DNA from 2 places in the Clostridium sp. LS3 genome. Region 2 is predicted to be linked to the other one. Evidence: a T-box and tRNA genes for the amino acid it is inferred to sense, from the RefSeq annotation. Region 2 holds a T-box; the other holds one or more tRNA genes.
What was found. The T-box of region 2 lies ahead of serS (serine--tRNA ligase). A T-box ahead of a tRNA ligase gene usually reads a tRNA of that ligase, here a tRNA-Ser.
Positions count from the first base shown of each region.

Region 1: it has a tRNA-Ser gene. The T-box ahead of serS (serine--tRNA ligase) is inferred to sense a tRNA for this amino acid. The anticodon was not compared.

Region 1 covers NZ_CM143921.1:3,855,693-3,867,147, reverse strand. The annotation lists gene pulA (type I pullulanase) at 1-351, shown strand, start outside; gene ACZJV1_RS18215 (hypothetical protein) at 755-1,570, shown strand; gene ACZJV1_RS18210 (HlyC/CorC family transporter) at 1,786-3,030, shown strand; gene ACZJV1_RS18205 (nucleoside deaminase) at 3,113-3,562, shown strand; gene lgt (prolipoprotein diacylglyceryl transferase) at 3,648-4,415, shown strand; gene ACZJV1_RS18195 (DUF3862 domain-containing protein) at 4,576-5,271, shown strand; tRNA gene ACZJV1_RS18190 (tRNA-Ser) at 5,412-5,501, shown strand; RNA gene ffs (signal recognition particle sRNA large type) at 5,505-5,766, shown strand; gene ACZJV1_RS18180 (dihydrofolate reductase) at 5,950-6,441, opposite strand; gene ACZJV1_RS18175 (thymidylate synthase) at 6,441-7,232, opposite strand; gene dnaX (DNA polymerase III subunit gamma/tau) at 7,573-9,198, shown strand; gene ACZJV1_RS18165 (YbaB/EbfC family nucleoid-associated protein) at 9,347-9,691, shown strand; gene recR (recombination mediator RecR) at 9,885-10,481, shown strand; gene cls (cardiolipin synthase) at 10,497-11,455, shown strand, end outside.
Region 2 covers NZ_CM143921.1:5,796-17,250, reverse strand. The annotation lists gene ACZJV1_RS00090 (GNAT family N-acetyltransferase) at 1-400, opposite strand, end outside; gene ACZJV1_RS00085 (endonuclease/exonuclease/phosphatase family protein) at 520-1,305, opposite strand; gene ACZJV1_RS00080 (PTS transporter subunit IIBC) at 1,307-2,977, opposite strand; gene ACZJV1_RS00075 (glycoside hydrolase family 13 protein) at 3,009-4,673, opposite strand; gene ACZJV1_RS00070 (ROK family protein) at 4,761-5,705, opposite strand; gene ACZJV1_RS00065 (LacI family DNA-binding transcriptional regulator) at 5,882-6,901, opposite strand; tRNA gene ACZJV1_RS00060 (tRNA-Ser) at 7,002-7,092, opposite strand; tRNA gene ACZJV1_RS00055 (tRNA-Ser) at 7,116-7,206, opposite strand; tRNA gene ACZJV1_RS00050 (tRNA-Ser) at 7,365-7,455, opposite strand; gene serS (serine--tRNA ligase) at 7,752-9,029, opposite strand; T-box leader at 9,096-9,295, opposite strand; gene ACZJV1_RS00040 (DUF1667 domain-containing protein) at 9,386-9,640, opposite strand; gene ACZJV1_RS00035 (FAD-dependent oxidoreductase) at 9,633-11,045, opposite strand; gene ACZJV1_RS00030 (3H domain-containing protein) at 11,068-11,455, opposite strand, start outside.

The DNA.
Region 1 (11,455 bases), 130 kb from region 2:
AAATTTGATTGGAATAGAAAAGATAAGTATAAGGATGTATTTAACTATTATTCAGGTTTAATAAAGTTAAGAAAAACATATAAAGAATTTAGATTAACAAGTAATAAAGATATAGAAAGAGAAGTAAGATTCTTAGAAAACAATCAATCAAAAGTAGTATCATTTACTATTAGCAATAAAATAGTAGTAATACACAATGCTAATGAAAAAGATATTATAGCTACAATACCAGAAGGAAATTGGAGTGTACTAGTTGATGAATATAGAGCTGGAGTAGGAGAATTATCATGTATTAATGGAAATGAAGTTAAAGTACCAGCATTAGCATCTTATGTATTAGTACGAAAATAAAAATATATAATATTAAAACTACACAGGACTAATAAGTGCTAGGCATTGACAAGAATGGCTAAAAAATTAAGTAAAATCAAAGATTTGCAGAAAGAAATATAAAATACGATTGTATAAATTGAATAGTAAATGAATTTGGCACTATTTTTCAAAAAATGGTGTCTTTTTTTCTTGGTTATCAGAATTATAATATCATTCTGTAATATATTTTTTTCTTTTTTCTGATTTGTTACCATTTGAAAGTTTATCTTTTGTCAAAAGCAGGAAAAGGTAATGTTTCTAATTATTTGATATGATAAAATAGATTCATAAACAGAGGTTTTTAATAAATAACGTCCATCTTGCTCTTTATCATTAGGGAGTTTGTGGATATCTAATAAATATTTCGAAAAGGAGAAAGTTTATGATAGAAAAGAAATCACTTAAAAATATCTGGATGATGTTTGTACTTTTTATAATTATATTTATTGTAAATTTGAATGTATCATTTGATATACCAGCTACAGCAAGAATGTGGATTGTTATAGAGATCTGGTCAATTATTCTTTCAATAATTTTATTAATAAGAAACAAATTTCCAAGTAAGAAAAAAATAGTCGTGTCATTTGTTTTGTCTATATTGGCTGTTTCATGTTTTTTTTATTTAAATAATATTTTTGCAATTTTAAAAGGCTTTATAGAGACGTTTTTAGCCACACTTGCTGTATTTAGCACTTTTGAAAAGCATAAAGAGAATAGCTTATACATTTTAAAAACAGAAACCAAAGGGAGTTTGATATTCAGCATAGTTCTTGGAATTTTAATCGGCGTGATATGGGGAGCTATCAATTATTTTCTTATGATTTCAAGTAATAATCCTCATTTTGAACCTTCATTTGCTTCTTTTCTTACAGCATTGAATCCTGCTATATTTGAAGAGATTGCATTGCGAACTTTGTTTTTTGCGTTTTGTCTTAATTCATTAAATGGTAAGATAACAACAAGAAGAGAAAGCTTTACTTGTTGGTTTATGATGATTGTTCCACATGTTTTAATTCATACGCCTGATAGTTTTATTTATGGTGGAACCGAAAGTGGGTTAATTAGTACGCTTTTATATATTATTGTTTTTGGATTACCTTTTACAATGTTACAAAAAAAACGTGATGTTACATCGGCTATGATTGCACATGGAAGTGTAGATTTTATTAGATTTTGCTTTTTTGGATTACCTTTTTAGAAATAGAGAGGTGTAGATTAAGATTTTACAGGCAGCTTATACAAAGAACCAGAACAGCTTAATATATTTGATTATATTTTTAATAAGAAGTGAATACTTATTAAGTGATTAAAAATAGTTTATAAATTTTTAAAATTTAGCTTAACTATCAGCTTTTTACATATGATATAATATAAAAATAAGAAAATTTATTTAATTTAGGAGTGTGAATTAATTTGGAGAGTTATACGTGGCAGATAATATTATTAGTAATATTATTAGTAATGTCAGGATTTTTCTCTATGTCAGAAACAGCCTTAATGGCACTAAGTAAAATTAGAATAAGACATATGGTAGAAGAGGGAGTTAAGGGAGCAAAATTAATTGAAAAATTAACTGAAGATCCAAGTAGGTTATTAGGGGCAATATTAATAGGAAATAATATTGCTAATATAGGAGCATCTGCACTAGCAACTTCAATAGCTTTAAAGGCTTTTGGGGAAAAAGGAGTAGGAATAGTTACTATTATAATGACTATATTAGTTCTTATATTTGGAGAAATAACTCCAAAATCTATAGCAAAGCAAAATTCAGAAAAAGTCGCTTTAAGGGTTAGTAACCCTATAAATATTATAGTTAGATTATTTAAGCCACTTGTATCAATTTTTACTTTAATATCAAGTTTATTTATAAGACTTTTAGGGGGAGATCCAAAGGCAACAGAACCGTTTATAACCGAGGAAGAGTTAAAAACCATGGTAGGTGTTAGTGAAGAAGAGGGTGTACTTGAAGATGTAGAAAAAGAAATGATCTTTAATGTTTTCGAATTCGCTGATGCTCAAGTAAAAGATGTTATGGTTCAAAGAGTTGGTGTAATAGCAGTAGATGTAAATGCTACTTATGATGAAGTTATAAATATTATTAAAACCGAACAATTTTCTAGAATACCGGTTTATAATCAAAATATAGATGATGTAATAGGAATATTAAATGTTAAGGACTTAATAATTGCTTCTCAAAGTAAGGAAAATTTTAATGTTTCAGATTATATGAGAGAACCTTACTATACATTTGAGTTTAAGAAAATTACAGAATTATTTAGTGAAATGAAAGATACAAGAAACCATATGGCTGTTGTTCTAGATGAGTATGGTGGAAATGTTGGTATAGTCACTATAGAAGATTTAATAGAAGAAATCGTTGGAGAAATCGAAGACGAGTATGATGATGAAGAGGACAGCGATATAATAGTAGTAAAAGAAGATGAGTATATCGTGGATGGTAGCGCAAGGTTAGACCACATTGGTGATTTAATAGGAGTTACTATGGAATCAGAAGAGTTTGATTCTGTTGGAGGATTAGTAATTGGAGAGTTAGGAAGATTTCCTGAACAGTCTGAAGAAGTTAGACTTAATAATATTAGATTTGTAGTTGAAGAAGTAGACAAAAATAGAATTAAGAAGGTTAGGATATACACTTAATTTTAATAATAAGATGGAGAACTATATGAAGATTAAGTTCTCCATTTTTGTTAAAATGGAGAAATATTAAGGGGAGTATTTTATGGACTATATGGCTTTAGCAATAGAAGAAGCTCAAAAGGCATATGACAAGGGAGAGATTCCAGTTGGAGTAGTCATAGTTAAAGACGGAAAAATAATAGCTAAAAAGCATAATTTAAAAGAAAGTTTAAACTTACCAACTGCTCATGCTGAGATATTAGCAATAGAAGAAGCTTGCAAAAAAATTAATAACTGGAGGTTATCTGGCTGTGAAATGTATGTAACATTAGAGCCTTGTCCTATGTGTGCTTCAGCAATTGCTCAAAGTAGAATACCTAAGTTGTTTATAGGAACCTTTAATAAGGATATGGGGGCTTGTGGCTCTGCAATAAATTTAATTGATTATAATGTTTTTAATTGGCATGTAGCCGTAAATTGGTGTTATAATCAAAAATGTAGTGATTTATTGACTTCATTTTTTTTGAAAACTAGAAGTATAAAAAATGAATAGCTTCACAATTATTACATATTTAATTGGTATAATTATTTATAAAGATTTATAATTAAAGAAAATATTTTAAATAGGAGGAGATAAGATGGATTCGGTGGCATTTCAATTATTTGGTATAGATATAGCATGGTATGGTGTAATAATTTCTTCTGGTGTAGTAGCAGCTATGATATTAATATATTTTTTATCTAAGAGAGAAAATTTAGATTATGATATTATAATAGATGCATTTTTAGTAACCTTTCCAATATCAATAATAGGAGCGAGGTTATACTACGTAGCTTTTGAATATCAAAATTACCATTCATTTATGGATGTAATCAACATAAGAAATGGTGGAATGGCAATTCATGGAGGGGTAATAGCTGCTTTATTATCAGGTTACATATTTGCAAGATATAGAAAGATAAATTTCTTAAGATATGTAGATGTTATAATGCCAGGAGTTATATTAGCACAGGCAATAGGTAGATGGGGCAACTTTATGAATCAAGAAGCTCATGGAGGGCCTGTATCTAAAGAGTTTATAAGTAAGTTCCCAGAGTTTATTCAAAAAGGAATGTACATTAATGGAGTATATTATCATCCTACATTTTTATATGAGTCAATATGGAATGTATTAGTTTGTGCAATTTTAGTTTATATACTTTATAAAAAGAAAGAGAAACAAGATGGTATAGTACTTGCTGGATATATGATTTTATATTCAATAGGAAGGTTTTTTATAGAAGGATTAAGAACAGATAGCTTAATGTTTTTAGGATTAAGAACAGCTCAAATAGTAAGCTTGTTAGGCGTAATATTAGGAATTGTTTTAATTATTTGGATTAAGAAGAAAAAGAAAATTATATAGGTTAACTTTTAAATCATAAAAAGAGATATGTAAAATTATTTTTACATATCTTTTTTTATTTTAAAATAAATTTTAAATTATCAAAGCAAATAGAGGAAAATTAAATAAAATATAGAATATATTTACATGAAATTAATATTTAATTTAGGGGGAAATAATAATGGCAAAAAATAAATTGATTACTTGTAAAGCTTGTGGAAAAGAAATAGCTAAAGGTGTAAAGAAGTGTGTTCATTGTGGAAAAAAACAAGGTAATTTCTTTTCACAACATAAAGTTTTAACAGTATTTATGGCAGTAGTATTGCTAGGCATTATAGCAGTTGCTACAGGTGGAAAGGATAAAGCAAATGATAAAGGAAATTCAACTGCAACGAATTCAACACAAGATAATGAGAAGAAAAAAGATAAAAAAGAAGATTCAAAAGTAACATATGATAATTTTATTAGCATAAATATGGGAATGACATATGAAGAGGTTGTAGCAATTTTAGGAGAGGGGAAAGAGACCAGCTCATCATCTGTAGGAGACGTAAAGGCTACAGTGTATACTTGGAATGGGAAGGGTATTAGTAATTTAATTTTAACTATACAAAATGATGTAGTCACAACAAAAGGACAAGCAGGTCTTTATGGTAAAAATGCAGATATGACTATGGAAAAGTATGAGGCAGTCAAAGAAGGAATGACATATGAGGAAGCAAAGGAAATTTTAGGAGAAGGTGAAATAACATCTCAAACTAAAATTCTTAATTCAGAAGCAATAATATATTCATATATAAATAAAGGTGGATCTAATGCTAATTTTACTTTTAATGATAATAAATTAGTATTAAAAGCTCAATTTGGATTAAAATAAATGGAAAAAGAATATAATTTTTATATTAAATTTAATAAATAATAATCAATAGAAATACAGATAAGTTTTACATATTGCAATATGTATTACTATATGATAATATATAGCAGTAGTTAAAATTTAATAGCTATATATTATATGGAGAGATGTCCGAGTGGTCGAAGGAGCACGCCTGGAAAGCGTGTATAGGGGCAACTCTATCAGGGGTTCAAATCCCCTTCTCTCCGCCATAGCCGTGCTAGATGGGGAGTTAGCGGTGCCCTGTAACCCGCAATCCGCTATAGCGGGATTGAATTCCTAGCCTAGGCTTTAGTCTGTAGGGTCTGCCTATGTAAGTGGTGTTGATGGTCAGGTCCCATACGACGTAAGTGCATGAACCTCGTCAGGTCCGGAAGGAAGCAGCGATAAGTGATTACTGCGTGTGATATGGATAAATCTTACCAGAGCTAACTGCATAGTAACGCCTATAGATTACTGTCAAAGCTAGGTGCACGGTTTTAATTTTACACCTTTCTAGCGAAAAGAAGGGTTTTTTTAATGCTTAGAATACAAATCAAATGAATACTTAATTTTTATAAATTAAAGTATTCGATTAATTAAAGGTTACTCTTCAATAGGATTAACATACAATAGGACAAAGAAAGCGAGGGAATTCCTTATGGAATGCCCTCGTTTTCTTTATTTTCTAATCATATTAACAAAATCATATTTAATATTATTAGTTTCATTTACATATACTTCTGATTGAAATTCTATAAACCATTCAGATGAATCTATAGGTGAGAATTTAGTATCACCATTGAAATCTTTATGTAATCTAGTTAAATATAACTTTTTTGCATGAGGTAGAAGTGATTTATATATTTCTCCACCACCAATTACAAAAACTTCTTCAGAAGAATTTTTATATTTAGATATAATATTTTCTATATCATTTACTACTTCAACCATAGGTGAATCTACTTTAAAATTTTTATCTCTAGTAATGATTATATGATGTCTATTAGGTAAAATCTTTGGTAAAGATTCAAATGTTTTTCTACCCATTATTATTGTGTTGCCAGATGTAATTTCTTTAAATCTTTTAAGGTCTTCGGAGATATGCCACAAAAGTTTATTATCTCCACCTATGACATCATTATTGGCTTTAGCAACTATAATTGATAGCATTAAACAGACACCTCCATTTTTATTGGATCATGGTGTTTATAATCAACAATCTTTATATCATCTGCAGTAAAGTCATAGAAGTTGTTAATTTCTGGATTTATCCAAAGTTTTGGTGCTGAATAATCATCATTAGCTCTAGTAAGTTGAAGTTTCATTCCTTCAATTTGATTTTCATAAATATGTGCATTATTTATAACGTGAGTAAATAGTCCAGGTTTAAGCCCAGTTACTTGAGCTATTAGGTGAACTAAAACAGCATATTGACTGGTGTTAAATGGAACTCCTAGTGGTATGTCTCCACTACGTTGTATAAGCATACAATTAAGGTACCCATCAGTTACATCCCATAATGTTTGATAGCAGCAAGGTTGCAATGTCATTTCTGGTAAATCTTCTATATTCCACATAGACATAATCATTCTTCTGTCTTGAGGATTATTCTTTAGTGATTCAATAAGCTTATCTACTTGATTAAATTTAGCTATCTGATATCCATAGGCTTTTCCTATAGTATTATTTTCGTCTACCCATTCATCCCAAATATGAACATTTTGTTCTTGAAGTTTTGTAACATCGTTTGACTGATCCCTATATATCCACAGCATTTCCTTTACAGCAGTCTTAAATGCTACTTTTTTTGTTGTTAGTATAGGGAATTCCTTTTGCAAATTAAATTGCATTATCTGATGAGGTAATTTGTATGTAGGCATTCCAGTTCTATTATTATCGTAATATCCATTTTCTAAAATATCTTCAACGATGGCTAGGTATTTTTTGTCGTATAAACTCATTTTAAGCCCTCCTTTTTATAATACATAACTAATTTTACTATAAAATTTATATATTATACAGTAAATAAAAAATACATTGATATATAAAAGGTACAATTTCCTTGGAAATATCATTTAAGCTAATTGTGGCATTCTAGGAATAATTATAACTTCAGTAGAATTTATAATTATTAAAAAAAACAATAAAGAATAATCAAGTATAGGTGTACTAAATTTAATTTATAGTACACCTTGTTTTAAAGATAATAAAAAGTAAAATATTACTTATATTTAAAATAGTGTTTATATAGGCTATAATATAAATATAATAAAAGAAACTAAGATTAAGGGAAGGTAAGCCATGGGATATACAGCTTTATATAGAGAATGGAGACCTAAGACATTTTATGATGTGGTTGGTCAGGAACATATAACAACAACGTTAAAAAACCAAATATTAAATGATAGAATTGCTCATGCCTATCTTTTTTGTGGAACTAGAGGAACAGGTAAAACATCAACAGCTAAAGTTTTTTCTAAGGCACTAAATTGTTTAAATCTACATGATGGAGAACCATGTAATGAATGTGAAATGTGTAGAAAAATAAATGATGGTTTAGCAATAGATGTAACTGAACTAGATGCAGCTTCTAATAATGGAGTTGATAAAATTAGAGATATTATAGATGATGTAAAATATCCTCCACAAGAAGCAAGATTCAAGGTTTATATAATGGATGAGGTTCATATGCTATCTACAGGTGCAGTTAATGCCTTTTTAAAAACCTTAGAAGAACCTCCAGCTAATGTAATATTTATATTAGCAACTACAGACCCTCAAAAACTTCCAATTACTATTCTTTCTAGGTGTCAAAGGTTTGATTTTAAAAGAATAAATAACAATGAAATAACAAAAAGACTTAGAAAAATAGTAGATGATCAAAATGCTCTTGCAGATGATAAAAGCCTAAATTTAATATCTAAAGTATCAGACGGGGCTATGAGAGATGCTTTAAGTATATTAGATCAAGCTATATCCATGGGAAATGGATCAGTTAATTATGATGTGCTTATAAATATGCTTGGGCTTGTAACAAATGACCATTTATTTAATTTAACTAATGCAGTAATTCAAAGAAATATAGAAAAATCAATTAATATAATAGACGAAGTAGTTTATGCTGGAAAAGATATTTATTTATTTATAAAGGATTTAATAGCACATTATAGAAATATCTTAATGGCAAAGGTAACTAATAACCCAGAAGAAGTATTAGATATGTCTGAAGAAAACATATCTTTAGTTAAAGAGCAGTCTAGTAAGGTTAGAGCTGAAGAAGTGATGAGATATATTAGAATACTTCAAGAAGCAGAAGGAAATGCAAAGATAAGTAAGCAAGCAAGGCTTTATTTAGAATTAGCTATAATCAAAATGTGCAAAATAGAATATGATACATCTAATGAAGTTATATTAACAAGATTAAATAAACTTGAAGAAGGTTTGAAAAATGGAAGTCTTAAAGTTGTAAGTGTAGCAACAGAGAATGTTAGTAAAACTGTAGATAACAAACCTAAAATTCAAAAACAAGCTAAGATTGAACCTCAGTTAGGTAATGACTCTAAGGTTTCTTTAAATGAAAATTCTAAAGTTACTTTAAATGATATTCAAAGGGCTTGGAAGGATATATTAGAAAGGTTTAAAACTAGAAGAGCAATGATAGTATATGCTTCAATACTAACTGGAAAGCCAGTAGAATGTAAAAATGGTGTATTAACTATTGAGTACGAAGATCAATTTAAATTTAATAAAGATAGATTAGAAAAACCAGAGTATAGGTCAGTTATAAACGAAGTGTTAGCTGAAATTTTTAGAGAAGACATAAAAGTTGTTTTTGAAGTTGAGGAAAATTCAAAAGATGAAAAATCAACAGAAGACATGCTTTTGGAATCTTTGGGATCTGATATGGTGGATATTTTAGATGAATAGAACTAATGACAAGAGATACACATAAATATAATAGAAATTAATAATAATAAGAATGAAAATTAATATAAATAAGTATCTTAATGTAGTAAAATAAAGCAAAATGCTATATAATAAAGAATAGATTTTTATAAAAGGAGGATATGTTTTTATGGCAAAAGGAGGATTTCCAGGCGGATTTGGTGGAGGAAATATGAACAACCTAATGAAGCAGGCTCAAAAACTTCAAAAAGAAATGGAACAAATGCAAAAGGATCTTGAAACTAAGGAGTTTGAAGCTTCAGTAGGTGGAGGCGCTGTAGTTGTAAAGACTAATGGTAAAAAAGAAGTAGTTTCAATTAACATAAAGCCAGAAGTAGTGGACGCAGATGATGTTGAAATGCTAGAAGATTTAGTTCTTAGTGCTGTAAATGAGGCTCTAAGAAAGGCAGAAGAAGAAACTTCAAGCAAGATGGGTAAATTAACTGGCGGAATGAACATACCAGGATTATTTTAATAGTGATGGTGAGTCTTATATAGTTTAATAAGACATAAAAGGCGAATTTATTTCGCCTTTTTATATATTCAAATTACAGATAACTAAATAATATTTAGAGTCTTTCATATATATGTTCTAATTAATATTCTACATTATTTATATTTGAATTTATAATATTTTTATACTAATAAATTATAGAAAGGATGATTTTATGGATTTTTATCCAGTTGCTATAGAAAAACTTATTGAAGAATTTGCCAAGCTACCTAGTGTAGGACAAAAGACAGCTCAAAGATTAGCATTGCATGTTTTAAATCTTCCAGAAGATGAGGTAAGAGAATTTGCAGATGCTTTAGTTAAAGCAAGAGGAACAGTAAAATATTGTTCAATATGTGGTAACTTTACAGATAAAGATCCTTGTGCAATATGCTCTAATCCTAGTAGAGATAAAGATATAATTTGTGTTGTAGAGCAACCAAAAGATATAATGACTATGGAAAAGGTTAAAGAGTATAATGGAGCTTATCATGTATTACATGGCAATTTATCTCCTATGCAAGGAAGAGGACCACAAGATATAAAAATAAGAGAATTAGTTGCAAGAATGAGTGCTGATGTTAAAGAAGTAATAATAGCTACTAACCCTAATATTGAAGGTGAAGCAACAGCGATGTACATATCAAGAATATTAAAGCCATTAGATATAAAGGTAACAAGAATTGCATCAGGAATACCAGTAGGAGGAGATTTAGAGTATGCTGATGAAGTAACACTTTCAAAAGCATTAGAAGGTAGAAAAGAGATATAATTTAAGGGTGAATATATGAGTAATTTATTAAAATTTTTATTTAGCAGAATGGTTATAGTTGGTGTTTTAATTTTACTTCAACTAGGGATTCTCACCTTTACTGTATGGAAGATTACAGAATCATTTGTTTATGTGTATGTCTTACTTTCTGTAATAAGTATATTAGCAGTAGTTTATATTGTTAGTACAAAAGATAATCCATCTTATAAATTAGCATGGACAATACCTGTTTTATTAGTGCCTGTATTTGGTGGATTATTTTATTTACTATTTGGGTTAAAGAAAACAACTAAGAAATTTAGAGGTAAAATATTAGATATACATAATGAAACTTCTCATTTATTACTTCAAGATAAAGATATACTAGATGAAATAGAAAGAGAAGATAAAGGTGTTGCGAATCAAGTAAGGTATTTAAATAAATATGCAGCAAGTCCAATATATAAAAATACTACTACACAATACTTATCCCCAGGTGAAGAATTTTTTGAAAAGCTTAAAGAGGAATTAAAGAAGGCAAAGCATTATATATTTATGGAATATTTTATAATTCAAGAGGGTATAATGTGGGATAGTATTTTAGAAATATTAGAAGATAAGGTTAAAGAGGGAGTAGATGTAAGGCTTATATATGATGATATGGGGTGTTTACAGACTCTTCCCTATAAATATGATGAAAAGCTAAGACAAAAGGGTATTAAGTGTGTAGTATTTAATCCTTTTGTTCCATTTTTATCAGTAGTAATGAATAATAGAGATCATAGAAAAATCACAATAATAGATGGACATACTGCATTTACAGGTGGTATAAATTTAGCAGATGAGTATATAAATGAGATAGTTAGATTTGGACATTGGAAGGACGCCTCTCTTATGGTAAAAGGAGAAGCAGTTTGGAACTTAACTATGATGTTTCTTCAATCTTGGCAGTTTAATTATGGACAAAGAGATGACTATGAAAAATATAAGCCTTA
Region 2 (11,455 bases):
TTATAGCTCTAATATTTTCCTTAACAACTTCTAGTTCTATCTTATGAGCTTTTCTCTTATTAAATAAATAATTGCATAACGTTCTTATTGAATCTTTACCATATCCATTTCCCCAATATCCCTTACCTATAGTTATACCTATTGAATATACATCTCTTGTATAACTATTTTCTTTATAATAAACATATCCTATTAAATCACTATCTTTGGTTACTATAACCAATTCCTTTTTATTTGGCTTCGTAAAGTGATGGAATTGGCTTCTTATATATTCCTTAGTCATAATTCCTGTAGATAAACCATTATACTTAAGTACCTCTTTATCTGCACAAATATCATATAAAGTATCTATATCTTCTCTTACTGGATCTCTTAAATATATATTTTCTCCGTATATCATAATGCCATCTCCCTAAGTAAAGTTTATACTATAAAATAAACCTTTGTATACTTTATTATAAATCTATTGTTATAGTAAAAAAAAGAGTTCAATTAAAAATTGAACCCTTAATTTTCATATTACTCTGAAATATATACTTCTACTCCATAGTGATCAGAAATAACATTTTTGTTTATATTATTAAATATTACATTAGACTTTTTTACATTAACAATTCTATTGGTAAATATTATATCTAGTCTTTTATTCTTCTTTTTACCTTCCCAACCTGCAATTTCACCCTTTACTGTTATACCATCATCTTTCTCAACTGCTATCGTATAAGTATCAATCAACCCACTATTTAATAAATAATCATATCCTTCTTTTTTAATCATAGCATCATTATTAAAATCCCCCATAATAAAGCTTAATCCATCAACTTTATTAATAAGATTTTTCACTTGGTATCTGAAGGATTCCTCTTCATCATTCCACCAGCCCAAATGACATGTGAAAAAGTTAATTGTATTATTATTTATATTTATAGTACATTTAATTATTTTTCTACTTTTATAAAAAGTTTTATCACTACTTTCAGTTATATAGAAAGCTTCTGAACCTTCTATTTTATGTTTAGTTAATATAGATAATCCCTCTTCATATATATCATAACCTATATGTGAAAAATCCCAAATATAATTATATTTACTTTCTCCTAATTCCTTAAGTTCTTCATTTAATAAATGAACAAAATTATCTTTTTTTATAATTCCTTTAATTATATCTTCTTTTATACTTTGACTAACTTCTTGAAGGGCTATAACGTCATATTGATTTTCCTTTATTATTTTTGCTAAATACTTGATTTTCTCTACTTGATTTTCTTCCATCCATGAATGACAATTAAGTGTTAATAATTTCATCTTAAACTCCTAATATATCTTGTATATTTGATTTTAACACATCTGCCTTTGGCCCATATATAGCTTGAACTCCATTATCTCTTAATATAAGCCCTAATGCCCCATTCTTCTTCCATTCTTTTTCATCAGCTACTAATTTTATATCTTTAACAGTAACTCTCAATCTTGTCATACATGCATCTATATCTTCTATGTTATCCTTTTCTCCTAATAATGAAATTATCTTAATTGCTTGTAAATCATTTTCTGTATTTTGATTTTGTTTAGAAGAAGATTTTGTTGTCTCTTCATTTTCTGAATCTATATAGTTTCCATTACGTCCTGGTGTTGGAATATTAAATTTTTTAATTAATATATTGAATATTCCATAGTTTAATCCGAAGAAAACTAAACATGTAATTATAAAATTAATTAAATCTCTTATTAACCCTGCATGAATCATCATTGGTGTTCTTGTTAAAAATTCTATAAACCCAAATGCATGAACTCTTAATTGTATTATATCAGTTAAAGCAAATCCTATTCCTGTAATTACTGCATACACTCCATATAATATAGGTGATATAAACATAAACATGAATTCTATTGGCTCTGTAACTCCTGTTAGGAATACTGCTAATCCAGCTGATAAGAATATTGTTTTATATTTACTCTTTTTATCTGATTCAACATTCTTATACATTGCAAATGCTATACCTAGTAATGATGCACTTGAAAGTATAACTTGCCCTGCCTTAAATCTTGCTGGAACAACACTTGTTAATAATGTATTATACTCTGAAATATTTCCAGCATCCTTGAAGTTAATTAGATCCCCTATCCATGCTAACCATAATGGATCCTGACCTGCTACTAATGTGCCTGCTGATGAACCTGTCATTATTTGATATACTCCACCTAACTCTGTATAGTTTACAGGAACTGTTAACATATGATGTAAACCAAATGGTAATAATAGACGCTCTAATGCTCCATACACAAAAGGAGCTAAAACTGGTGCTGTATCTTTTGATTCTGCTAACCAAACTCCAAAACTATTTAAAGCTCCTTGTATAAATGGCCAAACTATTGACAGTACTATAGCTGTAACTGTTGATCCTAAAATAACTACAAAAGGAACAAATCTTTTTCCATTAAAGAAATCTAATGCTTTAGGTAGCTTATTATAATTATAATATTTATTATATAAAGCTGCTCCTAAAAAACCTGCAATTATCCCTACGAAAACTCCCATATTAAGTGCCGGTGCACCTAATATATTAGTAAAGTAATTTTTAACTATAAGTTCTGTTCCAAATAATGAATTTACTTTTGCTGAAGCATCACTTAGCATTCCTGGATTTACTCCAAATATTGCACCTGTAATACGATTAATTAATATAAAGGATAGTAATCCAGCAAAAGCACCACCAGCTCTTTCTTTTGCCCACGATCCACCTATAGCAACTGCAAATAATACATGAAGATTTCCGATTATAGCCCAACCTATATCTTCCATAACCCTTCCTATAGTATTTATTATTGATATATCCACTGACATTCCTATTAGCTTTCCAATAGAAATCATAAGTCCTGCTGCTGGCATAACCGCTACTACAACTAATAATGCCTTTCCAAATTTTTGCCAGAAATCGAATGATACCAATTTACCTTTTTTCTCAACTTTCCCCATTATTATTCACTCCTTATTTTTATTAAAAATCTTAATCTATTTTATACATTCTCGCTTCATATGGCTTTAAATCTAAATATTTCAAATCATCATGTGGTAAAACCTCATAATTTGATATTAATAAGTTTTCATATTTTAATATTTCATTCTCATACTTATACTGTGTCTTGATTCCTGATAGGTTAGTTATAATAATAAACTTTTCCTCATTAATTTCTCTTATATATGCATAAATCTTATCATGATTTTCTAAAATTAATTTGTACTCACCATATATAAGTATCGGATTATTTTTCCTTATTCTTATCATATCTTTATAAAAATTAAGTATTGATTCTTTATCATTAATTTGATCTTCAACATTTATATATTTATAATTTAGATTAATTCCTATCCAAGGTTTACTATTAGAGAATCCCGCATTTATTGAGTTACTCCATTGCATTGGGGTTCTAGCATTATCTCTAGATACTGCCCATAAATGTTTTATACATTGTTCCTCAGTAAAACCATTTTCTAACATATCATTATAAGCATTTATACTTTTAACATCATTATACTCATCAACATATTTGTATTTTACATTTGTCATCCCAATCTCTTGCCCTTGGTATATAAATGGAGTTCCTTGCTGCATAAAGTACATCAAACCTAACGCAGTAGAACTTTCTCGCCAATATTCTTTATCATTTCCCCATGTTGATACTACTCTTGGAATATCATGATTCTCTATAAATAATGCATTCCACCCTTTATTATATAAACCCTCTTGCCATCTAGTTAGAACCTCTTTACACTCCTTTACATTGAATGCTTGATTATCTTCATTATTCCATAAATCTAGATGTTCAAATTGGAATACCATGTTGAACTTACCTGTTTCTTCTCCTACCCACTCTTCTGCTTCTTCAGCACTTACTCCATTTGCTTCTGCAACTGTCATAACATCATATTTTGAAAATGTATTTTCAGTTAATTCATCTAAAAAATCATGTATACCTTCAACATTCATATGCTTTTCGAAACAACTTAAATATTTTTGATTTTCTATATTAGGCATGTCATTAAATTCTGTATCTTTCTTAATATGACTTATAGCATCTATTCTAAATCCATCTATTCCCTTATCAAGCCACCAATTTATCATTTTATAAATTTCTTTTCTTAAATTCTCATTTTCCCAATTTAAATCTGGCTGCTTTTTCGTGAATAAATGTAAAAAATATTCATTAGTATCTTTATCATATTCCCAAGCTGATCCTTTAAAGATACTCTCCCAATTGTTAGGTTCTAACTCACCTTTTCCTTTTCTCCAAATGTACCAATCTCTTTTAGGATTATCCCTAGATGACTTTGACTCTATAAACCACTCATGTTCATCACTAGTATGATTTATTACTAAGTCTATTATTAACTTCATTCCTTTCTTATGAACCTCTGATAGTAACTCATTAAAGTCTTCCATAGTTCCAAAATCAGTCATTATATCTTTATAATCGCTTATGTCATAACCGTTATCATCATTTGGTGACTTATACATTGGGCAAATCCATATAACATCTATACCTAAATCTTTCAAGTAATCTAACTTTGAAGTTATTCCTTTTAAATCACCAATCCCATCATTATTATAATCAAAAAAACTCCTTGGATATATTTGATATGCTACTGCTTCTTTCCACCAAATTTGTTTCATATATTCCTCCAACATAGCTAAATCTGTGCAATCGTTTGCCTAAAATATTTTAAAATATGTGTACAGAGAATATCTGTACACATCATTCTATTTGCTTTCTAATATTGCTAGTGCAGCTGCACCTAAAACCCCTGCTTGATTACCTAATAAAGCTTTTTCGACTTTACAGTGATTATAAATTGTCTTTAAGCATCTTCTTTCCATTTCATTTTCTATTTTGTCAAATACAATTCTACCAGCTTCACTAACACCGCCACCTATAACTATTTTATCAGGATCAAAAGTGTTTGCTATATTTGCAACAGTTATTCCTAAATATGATAAAGCATCATTTAATATATCTTGTGAAACTTTATCTCCTTTTTCAGCTTCTACGAATACTTCCTTAGCAGTAACTTCTTCATAATTCTTTAAGCTAGTTTCTACCTTACTTTCAAAAGCTTCCCTTGCTCTCTTCATAATTGCAGTTCCTGATGCAACTGCTTCTGCACATCCAGTGTTCCCACATCCACATCTAGGACCACCTTTCATAACAGTAGCATGTCCTATTTCTAATGCATTTGATGTACTACCTCTAAATAGATTGCCATTTATTATAGCTCCTCCACCTATTCCCGTACTTACAGTAATGAAGACCATGTTTTTACTTCCCTTACCTGCTCCAAACATAAATTCACTTAGTGTTGCTACATTTGCATCATTATCTAAGTAAGTATCTAATTTATATCTATCTTTTATAGGTTGAACTATGTTAAAGTTCTTAAATGGTAAATTAGGAGTATATACTATTAATCCCTTTTCTACATCTAAAGGCCCTGGAGAACCTATCCCTATTGCTTTAACTTCATTTATATCTGTTCCTTCTAATACATCATCTATTGTTTTTAATAATTTTTCTAAAACTACACTCTCACCTTTATGAGCTTCTGTTTTAACGGTAACTTCTTTTATTATAGATCCCTCTAGGTCAACTAAAGCAGTATATATTTTAGTTCCTCCTAAATCAACACCTACTACATATTTCTTTTCCATTTCCATCCCCCTAGATATAAATTTAATTTTATTTCTCTTATATTATAAAAATAGTATATCATACAAGAGAAATTGTTTACAATAATTTAATGTTTTGTTTTACGCGAAAATTGCTAATCATTTTAAATTATCTTCATTTTTCTCTATAATTTAAAGTTTCGTGCAATCGGTTGCACTTACTCTTGAATTTTAATCTTTTGTATGGATTTTCTTTCTATTAATTTTGTATCTATTATGTATGAATTTTTCTCCATATCTCTATCTTCTAATTTATTTATTATAAGCTTTGTTGCATGAAATCCTAATTTTTCTGCATTTATATCTACTGATGATAATGGTACGTTTTGATACTCAGACATAGGTATATTATTAAACCCTACAATAGATATATTATACATATTAAGCTTATTTAAAACTTCTTGAACTCCAAGTGCTAATAAATCATCAGTAGCTATTATGGCTGTTGGTTTATTTAATTTTAATATTTTATTCGTCGCACTGCTTCCATTTTTTTGTGTAAACTCTTTTCCTTCATATATCAAACTTTCTTCAATCCCTATATTATTGTCAAGTAGTGCTTGCTTATATCCATTTAATCTATCTTTAGATACATTTAGATTGGATTTAGCCCCCACAAAACCTATTGTTCTATGTCCATAACTTATAAGTTTTTCTACTAATTCATACATAGCTTTAAAATTATCATTATCTACCCATAATACATTTTGTATATCATCTGGTCTCCCTATAACGACAAACGGAAATTCCCTTTCCTTCAAATATTTTATAGAATCATCATCTTCTTTAGAATTTAATAAACAAATACCATCAACTAAATTACTGTCTATAAATTTTTCAAACCATTCTTTATCATTTTTTCCTTCTTGCTTAAAGGCATACATTATATAATAATTTTCTTTTTGAGCATATATACTCATCCCCTTCATTGCTTGAACAAAAAATGGATTAGAAAATATATCTTCTGCCTCTTTTGGTAATATTACTGCTAAAATTCTAGTTCTATTATTAGCAAGGCCCCTTGCAATTATATTAGGAGTATAATTTAATTTTTTTATTGCTTCATTTACTTTTTCTTTTGTTTTATCACTTATTTTATCACTGTTCGATAATACCCTTGAAACTGTTGATGTTGCAACATTTGCTTCCTTAGCTACATCTTTAATTGTAACTTTCATCTTATTTTCCCCCTAAGAATTACTTAATAAGATTATAGTATATTTTAAATATAAAATAAATCTAAAATAAAAAAGCATCCAACTACTGTTAGATGCTTTCTGGCGGAGAAACCGGGATTTGAACCCGGGCGCCAGTTACCCGACCTACGCCCTTAGCAGGGGCGCCTCTTCAGCCACTTGAGTATTTCTCCACGTGCCTTCTCTTGAAGTTTTATGGCGGAGAGAGTGGGATTTGAACCCACGGTACCCGCAAAGGTACGCCGGTTTTCAAGACCGGTGCCTTAAGCCAGCTCGACCATCTCTCCATATTCCGTCTTGCGACAAATATTATTATATCAAGTACTATATTTATTGTCAATTATTTTTTTAATTTTTTATTACATAATAAATATTAAAATAATACTTAACTATAATAAGCTAATACTTTAATTAAAAAGCATCTAAGAAAACTTAGATGCCTTTATGGCGGAGAGAGTGGGATTTGAACCCACGGTACCCGCAAAGGTACGCCGGTTTTCAAGACCGGTGCCTTAAGCCAGCTCGACCATCTCTCCATACTTCGTCTCGCGACAAATATTATTATAGCAATGACTTTCTTTATTGTCAATTATAAATTTACATATTTTTAAATTAAATAATAAATCTAATAAAAACAAATTTCTACCTCTTCATCCCCCACTGAAATTACTGCTTATTAATCTAATAGTAAAATTTAAATAACATATATACTTAGAAAAATCAAATATATTACTTTCTTTTGCAATATATTCCATTACGACTTAATTTTATCTTTCAAATAAATAAGTAAAGACTAAATCTAATAGCATAGATTTAGTCCTTAGAATTAAAACTACTTAATTACCTTCATATTTCCCATGTATGGTTGAAGTGCAGTTGGAATATTTACTGAACCATCTTCATTTAAGTTGTTTTCTAAAAATGCTATTAACATTCTTGGTGGCGCAACAACTGTATTGTTTAATGTATGAGCAAAGTATTTTTTATCCTTAGCATTTACACGAATTTTTAAACGACGAGCTTGTGCATCTCCTAGGTTTGAACAGCTTCCTACTTCAAAATATTTCTTTTGTCTTGGTGACCAAGCTTCAACGTCTACTGATTTAACTTTAAGATCTGCTAAATCTCCAGAACAACATTCTAAAGTTCTAACTGGTATATCTAAAGAACGGAATAAATCTACAGTATTTACCCATAATTTTTCATACCACTCCATACTTTCTTCTGGCTTACATACAACTATCATCTCTTGTTTTTCAAATTGATGAATTCTATATACTCCTCTTTCTTCTATTCCATGAGCTCCCTTTTCTTTTCTAAAACAAGGAGAATAACTTGTTAAAGTTTGTGGTAATGAATCTTCAGGTAATATAGTATCGATGTACTTCCCTATCATAGAGTGTTCACTTGTTCCAATTAGATATAAATCTTCACCCTCAATTTTATACATCATAGCATCCATTTCAGCAAAGCTCATAACACCTGTTACAACTTCGCTACGAATCATGTATGGCGGAATACAATAAGTAAACCCACGATCTATCATAAAATCTCTAGCATATGAAATTATTGCTGAATGAAGTCTTGCAACATTACCCATTAAATAATAGAATCCACTTCCAGCTACTTTTCTAGCACTATCTAAATCTAATCCACTTAACTTTTCCATTATATCTGTATGATATGGAACTTCAAAATCTGGAACCTTTGGATCTCCAAAACGTTCAACTTCTACATTTTCGCTATCATCTTTACCGATTGGAACGCTTGGGTCAATTATATTTGGTAGAGTCATCATTATTGTCTTAACTCTTTCATCTAACTCAACTTCCTCAACTTCTAACTCAGATAAACGCTCTGAATTTTCAGTTACCTTCATTTTCATTTCTTCTGCTTCTTCTCTTTTTCCTTGAGCCATTAAAGACCCAATTTGTTTTGAGAATTTATTTCTATCAGCTCTTAAAGCCTCAGCTTGTTGTTTAGCTTCCCTAAGCTTTTTATCTAATTCTATTACCTCATCTACTAGTGGAAGTTTGCTATCTTGAAACTTATTTTTTATATTTTCCTTAACTATCTCTGGATTTTCTCTTACAAATTTTAAATCTAACATTATGTATACCTCCTAATAATTTATATCTATTAATTTTTTTCAATAAAAAAAGAACCTTTCCCCTAAACAAGGGACGAAAGATTCCGCGTTGCCACCCTAATTAATAGCAAAAAATGCTATTCTCTTTAATAAATTTAACGGTTTAAGCCGTACTGCTCATCACAGTCCCTCCAAGGTGGATTCATAACATTTTACTATCGATTTACACCAAACATCGACTCTCTTAAAACAAATATTGTTATTACTAGCCTCTTCAACAGTTTTATTATATTTATTCTTAATATATTATAAAATATTGTGTATGTCAATATTTTACTAAGATGATTTTTATATATTATTTGTTTTTTGTACTATAATTATTCATCTAATATATCTTTTGTACATATTACGTCAATCCCAGTATTTAATATATTTTTGCAAATCATACTTCCTTCTTTAACTGGAGTACTAACATATATTCTAGCTAAAACTTTAGATAGCTCTATCCATAATGATTTATCTACTTCTTTATTAGTTCTAACTGGTACAACCTTATATTTTTCATTGCCCTTAACTCTAACTATTGATGTAAATATATCTTTATTATCAACTTTAGATTCTGAATTAAACATCCTTAAACTCCTTTATTCGGCTTGATATAATTTTAGAATTCTTAGAATCCTCAACTATATCTGTAACTTTTTTATCAAGCTCTCTAGCTAATATATTTACTATTTTTTCATAGCAGTAGGAACCATGACAACTTCCAAATCCAGATCCTGTTCTCCTTTTAACGCCCTCTACAGTTCTAGCTCCCAAAGGTCTTCTTATACAGTCTACTATTTCACCTTCAGATATATTGTTACATACACATATAATTTTCCCATATCTTTTATCTACAGCTATTATTTCATTAGCTTCTTTTTTTCCAAGTTCTCTAAATTTATAAATTTCTCTTCTTTTATCAATAAAGTTTTTCTTTAATGTACAATTTAAATTATTAGCTATAGTATCACAAAGCATTTTTGCTATTGCTGGTGCTATCGTAATTTTCCCATAATGAGTACCTGTTACTCTTATATATCCTTTATCTATCTCACTATCATCTATTACCATAGAATCTTTATTGTAACTTTCTCTAAATAAATTATTTATATTATTTTTATCTAAGTCTATTAATAAGCTATTTGCATACATTAAATTATCTTCTAAGCTAGTTTTTTCTGTACTTTTTATTCCTATTAACGATCCTGTAGTTGTTGTTGGAGTACTTAGTACAAAAGTATTTTTATCAAAAGTTTCTATTACTATTTTATTTAATTTATTTTTATAATTATCATCGACTAATAAATAACTCATATTTTTAAAGCAAGATTCATTATTATCTACTTCTTTATCTTCAACTTTTCCATTTTCTCTTATATATATTTCATGAGGAATTGTATTTATAACAACCTTGCATGTAAATTTATTTTTATTGGTAGTTACTTTAAATCCTCTAGCTAAACTTTGTATATTTAAAACTTCTTCTTCTAGCCTAAAATTAACTCCATTATCTGAAGCCACTTCAGCATATGCAATAGCTAGATCATAAGGTGCTACTATTCCTATATTTTCAGAATATAACCCTTTCTTTATATTAGTATTTATATTTGGTTCTATATCATATACATCTTTATCATCTATTAAATAAACGCCGTCTATCCCTCTTTTTTTTGCTCTATCATACATCTCTTGTAATTTCTTAACACCATTTTCATCATTTACAACTCTTAAGGCTCCAATTTTTCTAAAAGGAACTTTAAACTTTTTACAAGTATCCATCATTATTGAGTTTCCTATATACTCAAGTCCAGCCATTACATCATCAGATGTCTCTGAGCCGTCATATACTATAGATGTATTTACAAATGAAATATCATCTGCTATATCATAATCTCTTTCTATTAAAGCTATATTAAAATTATATTTTGATAACTCATATGCAACTGAACACCCTATTATTCCTCCACCTAATATAAGAATATCATAGTCCATAAATATTAAATCCTCCTAAACTCTATAATAAAAAGCCTTTTTTCGATAATTCCATCTTTATTGCTTCAATGTCCTCTTCATTATCTGCAGCTATAGTATGAAGATGAACCCCATTAGTCAAATTTGAAAGAGGTTTAATATTTTTTCTTTTAAATTCACTTTCAAATTTATTTAAATCATTTAAGTTTTTTATCATTAAATTTCCTTTTATTTCACCATAGATAGGATGATCTATTATAACATCTTCTATTATACCACCATATTTAACTACGATTTTTAATTCTTCTATAGTTTCGCTACTTCCATGATTAACTGCAATAATAGCCTTTATTTTATTAATATCTTTATTATAAATATATCCATCTGGAGTGGCTATTATATTTTTACCAGCAGCTCTTAATATAGCTATA